DNA from 4 places in the Enterococcus sp. LJL128 genome. Region 2 is predicted to be linked to each of the others. Evidence: predicted binding sites of a transcription regulator. Region 2 holds the regulator's gene; each other region holds the start of a gene.
What was found. Region 2 encodes CtsR, which represses protease genes until heat stress. Its sites were predicted from a motif close to TTGGTCAAAAAAGGTCAAANA; they were not measured.
Positions count from the first base shown of each region.

Region 1: a site for CtsR is predicted at 1,275-1,295, ahead of clpP (ATP-dependent Clp endopeptidase proteolytic subunit ClpP). Genes of this name have one in related genera too.
Region 3: a site for CtsR is predicted at 1,537-1,557, ahead of AC1Z3K_RS18340 (ATP-dependent Clp protease ATP-binding subunit). Genes of this name have one in related genera too.
Region 4: a site for CtsR is predicted at 1,550-1,570, ahead of clpB (ATP-dependent chaperone ClpB). Genes of this name have one in related genera too.

Region 1 covers NZ_JBXPBP010000007.1:89,170-92,337, forward strand. Annotated here, with positions in the region: gene AC1Z3K_RS10410 (hypothetical protein) at 1-17, opposite strand, end outside; gene AC1Z3K_RS10415 (hypothetical protein) at 108-326, opposite strand; gene AC1Z3K_RS10420 (hypothetical protein) at 348-611, opposite strand; gene AC1Z3K_RS10425 (DUF3958 family protein) at 652-1,011, opposite strand; gene clpP (ATP-dependent Clp endopeptidase proteolytic subunit ClpP) at 1,378-1,971, shown strand; gene AC1Z3K_RS10435 (DsbA family protein) at 2,092-2,616, shown strand; gene AC1Z3K_RS10440 (cupin domain-containing protein) at 2,871-3,168, opposite strand, start outside.
Region 2 covers NZ_JBXPBP010000028.1:1,352-4,519, reverse strand. Annotated here, with positions in the region: gene AC1Z3K_RS18415 (MBL fold metallo-hydrolase) at 24-695, opposite strand; gene AC1Z3K_RS18410 (MerR family transcriptional regulator) at 670-1,146, opposite strand; gene AC1Z3K_RS18405 (CtsR family transcriptional regulator) at 1,327-1,794, shown strand; gene AC1Z3K_RS18400 (ATP-dependent Clp protease ATP-binding subunit) at 1,798-3,168, shown strand, end outside.
Region 3 covers NZ_JBXPBP010000027.1:8,256-11,423, reverse strand. Annotated here, with positions in the region: gene ptsP (phosphoenolpyruvate--protein phosphotransferase) at 1-770, opposite strand, end outside; gene AC1Z3K_RS18350 (phosphocarrier protein HPr) at 770-1,036, opposite strand; gene AC1Z3K_RS18345 (hypothetical protein) at 1,204-1,386, opposite strand; gene AC1Z3K_RS18340 (ATP-dependent Clp protease ATP-binding subunit) at 1,617-3,168, shown strand, end outside.
Region 4 covers NZ_JBXPBP010000003.1:80,557-83,724, forward strand. Annotated here, with positions in the region: gene dnaI (primosomal protein DnaI) at 1-562, shown strand, start outside; gene AC1Z3K_RS05605 (hypothetical protein) at 692-1,165, shown strand; gene clpB (ATP-dependent chaperone ClpB) at 1,685-3,168, shown strand, end outside.

The DNA.
Region 1 (3,168 bases), on a different contig from region 2:
TCATTTACATCATTCAAATCATACTACTCCTTTTTTCGTGTTCATTTAGCCGCAAATAATTCTTTTACTTTCTACAATATACCTTTTTTAGAGAGGTGGACGGCAATTTATTCTCTCGTTGCTGGAAAAATAATGCCAGCTAGTCCCTCATACTCATTTCCATAACTGTCCATCAGATAGCCGCACTGCTCACATTCTTCCCAAAAATGAATTTTCCCGTTCGGCTGCTTCGCAAGAACATAATACATAGTATATTGATTAATTTTTGGGCAGTCATTGCCTGTAGGAACCGCCGCCAGCTCCCATAACGTACTGCTGATGATCATCGCTAACCCGCCGATTTTATTTTATTCACGTTGACTTACTATGTTTTTCTCTGTTTCCAAAGAGAGAGTTGTCTCTGGATTAACATAGACTGCCGGATCAAGCTCGATTAGCATATCCAAGCGCGAGTTTTGCAAAACCTCTTTTCTGAAATATCGATTATTTCTTTTGACAAAAGCCGCTAGTGCTGCGTAATAGGCTTGATGACTGCTCATTATATTCTCATCAGAAAACAGTGCGTAGTACTGCTGCATAAAACGACTGTCTCGCTTCATGTAATTTTTCATCTGCTGCTCCTTATCCAATGAACCTGTCTACTCTAATCAACTACACCTTTTCTTCTATTAGAAGACGTTTCTTTTGATAATAAATTAAGTCTTCCTGATCCTGCAGCTCCTTAGTCTCTTTAAGAAACTTTTCTTTTTCCTCCTCCAAATGAAAGAATACAGCTTTTTTCTTTTGCTGAACCTGCCATCGCAATTCCTCGGTCATTTGTTTTTCCTGATCGTTGCCGATAAACTGATCTAAACGGCTGACAAGATGATTCACCCGGTAGAACAGTTCACTATATTTATCCTCAAGCTTGTCCATTTTTCTCTGTGTTTCTATAGCTTCGTCTAATGCGTTTTCGACATTTCGCTCTTCCAGCAGCAGGCCATCCCATTGGTTAATCTTCTTTCTATCCATTTACACGCCCTGCAATTTTCTGGATAATGATTTGCCTTCTCTGCTTGATACAAATCCAACCTCTTTATCACTCATTAACTTTCCTCCTAAATAGTCTCATAATAAAAATGACAAAATAACCAATTAAAAATTCTTTTCATTACATATAGTTTATCATAACCCTTGGAAATCAACTTATCAGATTTTTTCTCTTTATATAAAATAATTGATATAGCTTCTCCTATTTTTCTGTGTAAAAACAGGTGCATAATTTCAATGCAATTTAATTGACCTTTATTGACCATTAGAGTATACTTTTTTTAGGCATTCCAATCAGGGATATGTTAGAATGTTTTTATGAGCTTTTTATATAGGAGGACATAACTTATGAATTTAATACCAACAGTCATAGAACAATCATCTCGCGGCGAAAGAGCCTATGATATTTACTCACGCTTATTAAAAGACAGAATCATTATGTTGAGCGGACCAATCGACGACAATGTAGCTAACTCCGTTATCGCTCAGCTGTTGTTCCTTGATGCACAGGATTCTGAAAAAGATATTTATCTATACATCAACTCTCCGGGCGGCAGTGTTTCTGCTGGATTAGCAATCTTTGATACAATGAACTTTGTTAAAGCTGATGTACAGACAATCGTATTAGGGATGGCAGCTTCTATGGGCAGCTTCTTGCTGACAGCCGGTCAAAAAGGCAAACGCTTTGCGTTGCCGAATGCTGAAATCATGATTCACCAGCCATTAGGAGGAGCACAAGGTCAGGCAACTGAAATTGAAATTGCTGCTAAACACATTCTCGATACACGTGAACGCTTGAATAAAATCTTAGCTGAACGTACGGGGCAACCAATTGAAGTGATTGAGAAAGATACAGATCGCGATAACTTTATGACTGCACAGCAGGCAAAAGATTATGGGCTGATTGATGAAGTGATGGAAAACAGCAGTTCTCTGAATTAATAATCAGAATCTCAAAAGTCTGAAATCATTAGATTTCAGGCTTTTTTCTTTGAAATTAACTTACAAACAATAGTACACTAATAGTTGAAAGAAAATTAAAGGAAGAAAGGATTATTGATGATGGATATTTCTCAAATCGATGCCTCCAAAGTTACAGAAGAAAATGGTTTAATCATCGGCAGAGACTCCGCTCCAGTGAAAATGATTGAGTTTATGAATGTCCGCTGCCCTTATTGTAGACAGTGGTTTAATGAATATGACGATATGCTTACGACTTATGTGAACAATGGAAAACTGCAGCGGATTATCAAACTGTTCGATAAAGAAAAGGAAAGCCTGCAGCGGGGAAATATGATGCACCGCTTTATCAATTACGACCTTCCGTTAAAAGGTTTGACAGACTTACGGCAAATTTATGCCACGCAGGATAAATGGGGGGATATGTCCCTGACTCATGTTGCGGAATTTGCTCAAAATAATCTGGGACTGCAGGAAATGGATAATCGGGCAGTTTCACAGGCAGTTATTGATGAAGCTGTTGCTGCTAATATCCAGTTTGTGCCAACCATCATTATTGACCAGCATATTTTTGATGAATCAGTTACAAAAGAAGAGTTAATTGCCTATATTGAACACAGAGAGTAACAATCATTTAAAAAATTTGGAGTTAAAAAAATCAACTGAAATAAATATTCGTTTTATGAGGTCTGGGATATAAATAAATTTTCAGCTCTTTAGTTGTGCTTGCTCCGAATAAATGGTGGGTAAGATATTCGATTGAATATCTTACCCACCATTTATTATTCTGTTTTCCATCTATTTAGCTGTGTTTTTTATTCAATTACTCTTTTCAAATCAACCCAAGATTAGTTCATGATAATTCTATTTTTTTAATCGCCTTATTTTTCATCCTTGTTTCTTCTTAGCAGCCTTGCTGCTTCTGCCTCAGAAAAAACCTGCTTATCATTTTTAATAACTGCTGCTTGATTTTCTTTTGGTGGAACAAATCTGAAGATAGTACATTCAGCGATAGTTTTTCCTGGATTTGATATCCGATGAATGCTTTTGTTCATTCGAATCAGTTCACCCGCTGCTACCTGACGACACTGCAATAAGTCATCAATCCATTCTACACACAGACTTCCTTTATTAACTACAATAATTTCTTCAATTTCTTTGTGGGCATGCCAATCCTGA
Region 2 (3,168 bases):
CTATGTCACAGCTTTCTTTTGTATTATATTTTTTGTTCAGCCCGTTTAATTAACTGAGTAATTTCATTATGTGTGGGAACCAATACAGGGCCATGTCCGCAAAAAGTTTTGTAAATTGTATAATCTGCGTATAGACTTTTGACTGAATCAACAGCTGCCTGCTTATCTACAGTAGCAAAAGCTGGAAAAGGAAAACGCCAGCGCAAATCTCCGGAAATAGCAGCTCCGCCCCTAGTTTGAATTAAATCACCTACGTAGCTTGAAAGACTCCGTGTATCAATCAATGAAATTGATCCATTGGTATGGCCAGGCGTTTCATATACAACTAAGCTTCCTAAGACATCTTTGTGCTTCAGCAGCAGATCCGGTTCTATCGGTAGATGGATATTTCTCACGCCTGTTTTACTATCTGAAAATTCTTGTGCACCAATGCAGACTTTTGCTTTTGGAAAATAATTTTTTATTTTATTGATATCTCCAGTATGATCGGCATGTGCATGGGTCAGAATGATATACTTCAAAGGTTTGCCGGTATCCTCTACCGCTTTAATGATGGGTTCTGCCATCCCTTGTTTACTACAATCGATTAGTACACAGTAGTCTTTTTCTAAAATAATGTAGCAATTTATAGGAAATATCCGCGGCATCGTAATCAGCTGCAGTGATTCTTCAGTGGAATGATAAATTGTTTTCATATGTTTCCTCCTTGATTTCTTCAAATAATTTTTCAATAAAACTATCTAAAGAGTGATCAGTGCCGCTATTTTCCAAGTGCTGTTTCAACTGCTGAAAGTCATCCGTATAGGGGATTTGCTTTAACAGCTGTAGAATTGCCTGATAATGTCGCACGGCTCTCTCTAAATCGCTAATTTTTTTCTCTAGTAAAGTTTTACCCTGCTGGTTGCAGTCTTCAGAAAGCTCCTGGTCAAAGAGCAGCACGAAGGTGTTGATTTCCTTTAGAGAAAAGCGGGCATATTTCATTACAGCGATATATTTTAGCTTGAGCAGCTCTTCTTTTGAATAGATGCGGTAATTGTTGTCGCTGCGTTTAGGTGTAATCAGTTTTTCTTTTTCATAATACCGGATAGTGTCTTTTGAAAGGTTTGTCAGCTTAGCAATCTCGTTGATTGTCCATTCAGTGGTCATGTTGTTTTCCTCCTGATTTCATCATAACATTAGAGTAAACTCCAAGGTCAATACTGAAAATGTGAATTATTTGTTGAAAATCCTTTGATTTTTCAATAAAGTATAAGCTTTCTTCTTTATTTACTTGTACAAAAACGATATAATTATGGTCAGTATTAGTCAAGGGAGAAGGATAATGTCATGAACAATAAGAACACTTCTGATCTGATTGAAGCCTATTTGAAAAAGATACTAGAAGATAGCAGTAAGATTGAGATTCGACGTGCCGAGATGGCCAATTTATTCAATTGTGTCCCTTCCCAGATAAATTATGTAATTAATACTCGTTTTACCATTCAGCGGGGATATTCTGTTGAAAGTAAACGAGGTGGAGGCGGCTATATCCGAATTGCCAAGGTTCAGCTATCTGACAGTACACAGCTGCTTAAGCAGATGGAGCAATTCATTGGTGATCAGCTATCAGAGAAAGACGCATTGGTTTTTGTGCAGAAATTATATGAAGAAGAAGTAGTGACGAAGAAGGAAGGCAATTTGATGCTTGCTGCTTTGGGAAAAAATGTGCTGGGAAAATTTGGCGCACAGGAAGATTTTTTACGTGCTCAGTTAATGTATGCTTTTTTGGAGCGTCTGAGCTATGAGGAGGAATAGTTTATGGATGAGTTATTTACAGATAGCGCTAAAGCCGTTTTGGCTATTGCACAGGAAGAGGCAAAATATTTCAAGCATCAGTCGGTTGGCTCAGAACACTTGCTGCTGGCATTAGTAATTGAGCCGAAAGGTATTGCCGGCAAAACACTGCGCCAGTTGAATGTAGAAAAAAATGATATTCGCGAGGAAATTGAACACTTGATGGGGTACGGAATGGCAAAATCCTATCCAAAAGGGATTTATCTACCTTATTCACCTCGGGCGAAGCAAATTTTTGCTTACTCTGGAGAAGAAGCTAAACGCTTAGGTGCTCCGAATATTGGGACAGAGCATTTGCTGCTGGGGTTGTTGCGTGATGAAGATATATTAGCTTCACGAATTCTAGTAAATTTAGGTTTAAGCCTAATCAAGGTTCGGCAGCTGCTTATGAAAAAAATTGGTATTAATGACCCACAGATGGCGATGTCTGGCAACAAACGGAAAAATCAAAAGGGTGCTGCGCAAAAGGGCGGCGGTACACCTACACTAGATTCGCTTGCTAGAGATTTAACGAAATTGGCTCGAGAAAAGAACCTTGATCCAGTTGTTGGCCGTTCAGATGAAGTAAGAAGACTGATTCAGATTTTAAGTAGAAGAACTAAAAATAATCCTGTACTGGTTGGTGAACCAGGTGTAGGTAAAACAGCAATTGCTGAAGGTCTGGCACAGAAGATAGTTAATGGAGAGGTTCCTCAGGCTATGCAGGAAAAACGTCTGATGATGTTGGATATGGGTGCACTGGTAGCCGGGACTAAGTACCGTGGCGAGTTTGAAGATCGATTGAAAAAAGTCATCGACGAAATTTATCAAGACGGTCAGGTAATCCTGTTTATCGATGAGCTTCATACGTTAATTGGTGCCGGCGGTGCTGAAGGAGCAATTGATGCTTCCAATATTTTAAAGCCGGCATTGGCTCGAGGCGAACTACAGACGATTGGTGCAACAACCCTAGATGAATATCAAAAATATATCGAAAAAGATTCTGCTTTGGAAAGACGTTTTGCTCGTGTGCAGATTGATGAGCCAACACCGGAAGAAGCTATTGAGATTTTGAAGGGACTACGGTCCAGATATGAGGCTCATCATGGGGTTGAGATTACTGATGAAGCACTGCATGCAGCAGTACAGCTTTCTGTCCGCTACATCAATTCACGGCAATTGCCGGACAAAGCGATTGATTTGATGGATGAGTCAGCAGCTAAAGTTCGTTTGGATTTGGCGGATGAACCTTCAGAAATTAATCATTTGCGTACAGAGATTCAGGAACTGTCAGATGAAAAGGAAGAAGCTATTCTGGAACAGTCCTTTGAAAGTGCAGCGAGACTGCGGATGAAG
Region 3 (3,168 bases), on a different contig from region 2:
TTTTCCCACTCGGCTTTCAGGTCAGCGTATGCTTTCCCTTTAGCTTCAAAGTCAGCCTTTTCTGCATCTGTAGGATCTAAAATCACATCTCCATCAATACCGTTAACAGCTAAAATGTCGCCGGCTTTAACTTTAGCAGTGATTTCCATTGTTCCCACGATTGCAGGGATTTCCAGTGAACGAGCCATAATCGCTGAATGCGATGTACGTCCGCCAATGTCGGTAACAAAGGCTTTTACATACGTTCTATCCAACTGAGCTGTATCACTTGGAGTTAAGTCATGAGCAACGACGATTACTTCTTCGTTGATCATTGAAGGGTTTGGTAAAGTTACCCCTAGTAAATGTGCTAAAACACGTTTTGCTACGTCGCGGATATCAGCAGCACGTTCCTGCATGTACGCATTATCGTCCATTGCTTCGAACATACCGATATACATATCAGTAACTTCTTTCAAACCGGCTTCAGCATTTACTTTGTTATCTTGAATATTTTGTTTGATCTGTCCGATCATTTCCGGATCAGCCAAAACCATTAAGTGTGCATCAAAAACCTGTGCTTCTTCTTCACCAAGACTTTGTGCTGCCTTTTCTCTGATAGCCTGAAGTTCTACTGTAGATTTTGCTAATGCATCATCTAAACGAGCTTCTTCAACTGCAGTATCTTCTACAGAAGTTTTGCTGAAAGAAAGGTCTGGTTGTACAAGAAGATAGGCTTTAGCAATTGCAACACCATCACTTGCGGCAATTCCCTTAAGCATCTCAGACATTATTCAGACAATCCTTCTTTTTTCATTGTTTCAACGATTGCAGCAATTGCGTCCGCTTCGTCAACACCGTCTACAGTGATAGTTACGTCAGAGCCTTGGCCTACACCAAGAGACATAACTCCCATGATTGACTTAAGGTTAACTGATTTACCTTTGTACTCTAAGTTAATATCAGAGTTAAATTTGCTTGCAGTTTGTACTAGTAATGTAGCTGGACGTGCGTGAATCCCTGTTTCTGCTACAACGTGAAAGTCTTTCTTTTCCATATGAATCGGTCTCCTTCGTAAGTAAAATATTTTTTTATGTTAGGGTTTTCTTAACAACACAAAAGCGCCTTTGGAACAACCCTTTCAATTTTTAAGATTACCATTTTTTTGATATTGTTACAACTGTTTTCAACGATTTTTTAAGGAATCACGTAAACCTTTTCAAACTATTTAACGAATCGGTAAATAATTTCTCCGTTCAGCCCAGCTTCCCCGATAATTTTAGTCCGATCAGGAAGAACTTTCCAGGCCTCTCTGAATAGATTGAAATCGTTTCTCTCAACGACTATTTCGCTGATTTCCCCCTCTTTCAGCTGCTGAATTCGTTCCTCAAACGGGTTTTCGAACATAGGAAATTTCCACCTCCCTTTTTGAAATCTCTATTATTTTAAATGAAAGCCGCTGATTTGTCTAAACTTGAGATTCTAGCAAGGTTTATTACTTATACATAACGAGTTGAAATACTTGATTCTTCAATAAAACATGCTATAATAATCTCAAAGGTCAATAAAGGTCAGTTGTTTTTTTGACCTTTTATTCGACTGATTTCTTTTAAAAGTGAAAGGACGTGTTTTAGTAGATGATTTGTCAAAACTGTAAGCAAAATGAAGCTACGATTCACTTATATGCAAATGTCAATGGTCAAAGGAAACAGCTGGACTATTGCCAAAGCTGCTATCAAAAATTAAAAGCACAAGCAAATAATACTTCCCCTACGATGTCTCAGGACCCGTTTGGCTTTGGAAGCTTAGATGATTTATACCGCTCTCTTTCTCAGCAAATGCAGCAGGGAGACCGCTTAGGTCAGCAGACGCCGCCAACACAATTTGGCGATGGCAACGGCTTTAACGGACAACCGCCGCGAGGAGGAGGACAAGCTTCCGGCTTACTAGGCGAGTATGGCATCAATATAACTGAAGCTGCCAGAAAAGGCGACATCGACCCCGTAGTCGGACGTGATGACGAAATCAAACGTGTAATTGAAATCCTAAACAGAAGAACCAAAAATAACCCTGTTTTGATTGGTGAGCCTGGTGTTGGTAAAACTGCAGTTGTAGAAGGACTAGCCCAAAAAATAATCGATGGCGATGTTCCTCAAAAGCTGCTTGAAAAAGAAGTGATTCGCTTAGATGTTGCTTCTCTTGTTCAAGGAACAGGTATCAGAGGTCAGTTTGAAGAAAGAATGCAAAAATTGATTGAGGAAATCAAACAAGCGGAAAATGTTATCCTGTTTATTGATGAAGTTCATGAATTAGTTGGTGCCGGAGCAGCTGGTGATGGAAATATGGATGCAGGAAATATCCTGAAGCCGGCACTTGCTAGAGGTGAGCTGCAGATGGTCGGAGCTACTACATTAACCGAATATCGGATTATTGAAAAAGATGCCGCATTAGAACGTAGAATGCAGCCAGTTCGTGTAGACGAGCCTTCAGTAGAGGAAACTATTGCAATTTTGCAAGGACTTCAAAAGCGCTATGAAGATTATCATCATGTGAAATACACTGATGAAGCGATTAAGGCTGCTGCTTATCTTTCCAACCGTTACATTCAAGATCGTTTTCTACCTGATAAAGCAATTGACTTGCTTGATGAGTCTGGTTCAAAAATGAACCTAACAATTCAGATTGCTGATCCAAAAACCATTGAGCGGAAATTAGCGGAAGCAGAACAGCAAAAACAACAAGCCTCTGCCGAAGAAGATTTTGAAAAAGCTGCTTACTACCGTGATCAGATTAACAAGCTGCAGGTTATGAAGGAAAAACAAGTCAGCGATGATGAAATGCCGGTTATCACAGAAAAAGTTATTGAAGCGATTGTTGAGCAGCGGACAGGAATTCCAGTCGGCGAGCTGAAAGAAAAAGAGCAAACACAGCTGAAAAATCTGTCTGATGATTTGAAAGCAAATGTAATCGGGCAAGATGCGGCTGTTGATAAAGTAGCGAAAGCGATTCGTAGAAATCGGGTAGGCTTAGGCAAAAAGAACCGTCCAATTGGCTCCTTCCTTTTTGTTGGACCAACTGGTGTGGGTAAAACTGAGCTGGCTAAACAGTTAGCCTTTGAATTATTCGGTTCAGAAGATACGATGGTCCGCTTTGACATGAGTGAATACATGGAGAAACACAGTGTATCAA
Region 4 (3,168 bases), on a different contig from region 2:
GAATGCGACGTTTGCAAAATTTGACCGGTCATCAAGCGGACGCTTTGAAGCCCTAAGCGAAGCAACAAAATTTATTGATGCCTATGTCAATAATCCTAAGGAATTTCATCGGGGATTGTATCTGCAAGGGACATTTGGTGTGGGAAAATCATATCTTTTGGGAGCTATTGCTAATGATTTAGCGAAAGATGGTTTTTTAACAACAATCATTCATTTTCCTACATTTACGGTAGAGATGAAGCAGGCAATCGCAAAGGATTTGGTGGGTGAAAAACTGAACGCAGTTAAGAAAGCCCCAATTCTGATGATTGATGATATCGGTGCAGAATCGATGACCAGCTGGATTAGAGATGATGTTCTAAGTGTAATACTTCAATACCGTATGCAGGAACAGCTAGTTACCTTCTTTTCTTCAAACCTTGACATGAAAGGGCTGGAAAGCCATCTTACAATTTCTCAAAGAGGTGAGCAAGAACCGCTGAAGGCGAAGCGGCTGATGGAGCGGATACGTTATTTGGCAAAAGAAATTACGCTGAGCGGACAAGACCGAAGAAACGGTTAACTCAGCTGACAGAACAAACGGCAGACTGTATAAACTCATTTATTTTCTCAAAATTTTACCAATGAGGATGTATAGTCTGTTTGCTTACTTTCAAATAACATGTATGAGTATGTATGGAGGAATTTTTGGATGAAAAAAATAAAATTGATTGCATGTATAGTGGGTACCGTATTACTTTTAGCTGCGTGTGGTACTGGCAGTGATAAATCAAAAGAAAGCAGTGAGGCTAACATGTCTGATCACTCAACAAATGATAAGACTGCAGAGCAATCTGATGAAACAAGCGCATCATCAAATATACAAGGAACACAATCTGTTTTTACAGGAGTGCTGACCACGGGTGCTGCTGAAACAGACGGTACTGTCCGTATTACCTTAACATCTGTTGAAGCAGTAGAAGACCCTGAAACGATTTTACCAATGATGGAATCAGATGGCGTTATTTTAAATGCTGGAGAAAATCAGCTGGCAGAAGGACTGACTTTGAATGAACTGCAGGAAGGGGATAAAATCCGTTTCACCTTAACAGGACTGCCAATTATGACTATGTCGATTCCACCGCAAATTCCGGGGAACTCGATTAAACAAATCGAAAAAGTATAGTGCATGTTTGGAACGAGCTCTTACAGCTTGAGAAACTAGCAGATGCTAAGATGCCTTTCAGGGGATTTAGGTAATAAGAAAAATGCTTTTCAAATAACAGGAAATACAAATGCTTTTCATTCGAGGCTGTTAGATTTCTGTTTCAACCTTCATTGGAATATTTTTTGAAATAAAGAATGGATGAAATACACCTCCTAAGTTAGACCAGAAAATCTAACTTAGGGGGTTTTTAGTGTCTAAATGGGGGCGGCTGATTAACTTGGGTTATTGTAGTATGTAGTTCGTTCTAAGGTCTGATTTTTTTATGTAAAAACTCTGGTAAGATTCTAGTGGAAGTGACTAACTAAAGAGTATGAAAAAAAGTCAGTAAAAAGCACTGTTTTTAGTTTGACCTTTACTGACCAATTAGCTATAATTTAACTATAAGCATTCGTTATCTTTGTCTTTTAGTTATGGGAGATTCATAATAGAAGCGAGGATATATAAATAGATTATTACTGTTATAGGAGGAAAGAATTAATGAAAATAGAAAAAATGACTACGACATTGCAAGAAGCCGTTGCTGAAGCTCAACAAATTGCGGTAACACGTCGTCACCAGGAAATAGATATTGCTCACTTATGGAAAATCTTATTGCAGCCAAACCATTTTGGACGTAACTTTTATACAGATGCAGGACTGGATGTTGCTGGATTTGAGCATGAAGTTGATCGAGCTTTGGATGAGTATCCAGTTGTTCAAGGCGGTAATGTCCAGTATGGGCAAACAATGAGCCAAAATTTATTCAGTCTTTTAAATGAAGCAGATCAACTGCGGATTAGCTTTCAAGATGAGTTTTTATCAACTGAAATTGTGGTGCTTGCATTGATGAAGCTAAAAAATTATCGGTTGACTAAATACTTGGTAAGTCAAGGAATTACAGAAAAGGAATTGAGAAAAAATATCGAAGATATGCGGGGTGGAGATCGAGTGACCTCTCAAAGTCAGGAAGAACAATACAAAGCGCTGGAAAAATATGGGGTTGATTTAGTTCAACAGGTGAAAAGCGGAAAGCAGGACCCTATCATCGGACGAGATGAAGAAATTCGGGACGTTATTCGAATTCTTTCGAGAAAAACAAAAAATAATCCAGTGTTAATCGGTGAACCGGGTGTTGGTAAGACAGCGATTATCGAAGGATTAGCTCAGCGGATTGTACGCAAGGATGTACCGGAAAATCTAAAGGATAAAACAATTTTTTCTTTAGATATGGGTGCCTTAATTGCTGGGGCAAAATTCCGTGGAGAATTTGAAGAACGGCTAAAGGCAGTGCTAAAAGAAGTCAATAAAAGCGATGGTCGAATTATCCTTTTCATTGATGAAATTCATAATATAGTAGGTGCTGGTAAAACAGAAGGCAGCATGGACGCCGGCAATCTGTTGAAACCAATGCTAGCTCGGGGTGAGCTACATCTGATTGGTGCAACCACACTAGATGAATACCGTCAGTACATGGAAAAGGATAAAGCATTGGAACGTCGTTTCCAGAAAGTATTGGTAAAAGAACCTACTGTTGAAGACACTATCAGTATTCTACGGGGGCTGAAGGAACGATTTGAAATCCACCATAGCGTAAATATTCATGATAACGCACTTGTTGCAGCTGCAACTTTGTCTGACCGCTATATCACTGACCGTTTTCTGCCGGACAAAGCCATTGATTTAGTTGATGAAGCGAGTGCGACGATTCGCGTTGAAATGAACTCAATGCCTACCGAACTGGATCAGGTAACACGCCGTCTGATGCAGCTGGAAATTGAAGAGGCAGCTTTAAAGAAGGAATCAGATGATGCCAGCAGAAAGCGTCTAACACATCTTCAAGAAGAACTGGCTGAACTGAGAGAAGAAGCGAACAATATGAAGCTGCAATGGGAAACAGAAAAAGATGAAGTAAATGCGGTTAGTAATAAAAGAGCTGAAATTGACAAAGCAAAGCATGAGTTGGAGGATGCAGAAAATAATTA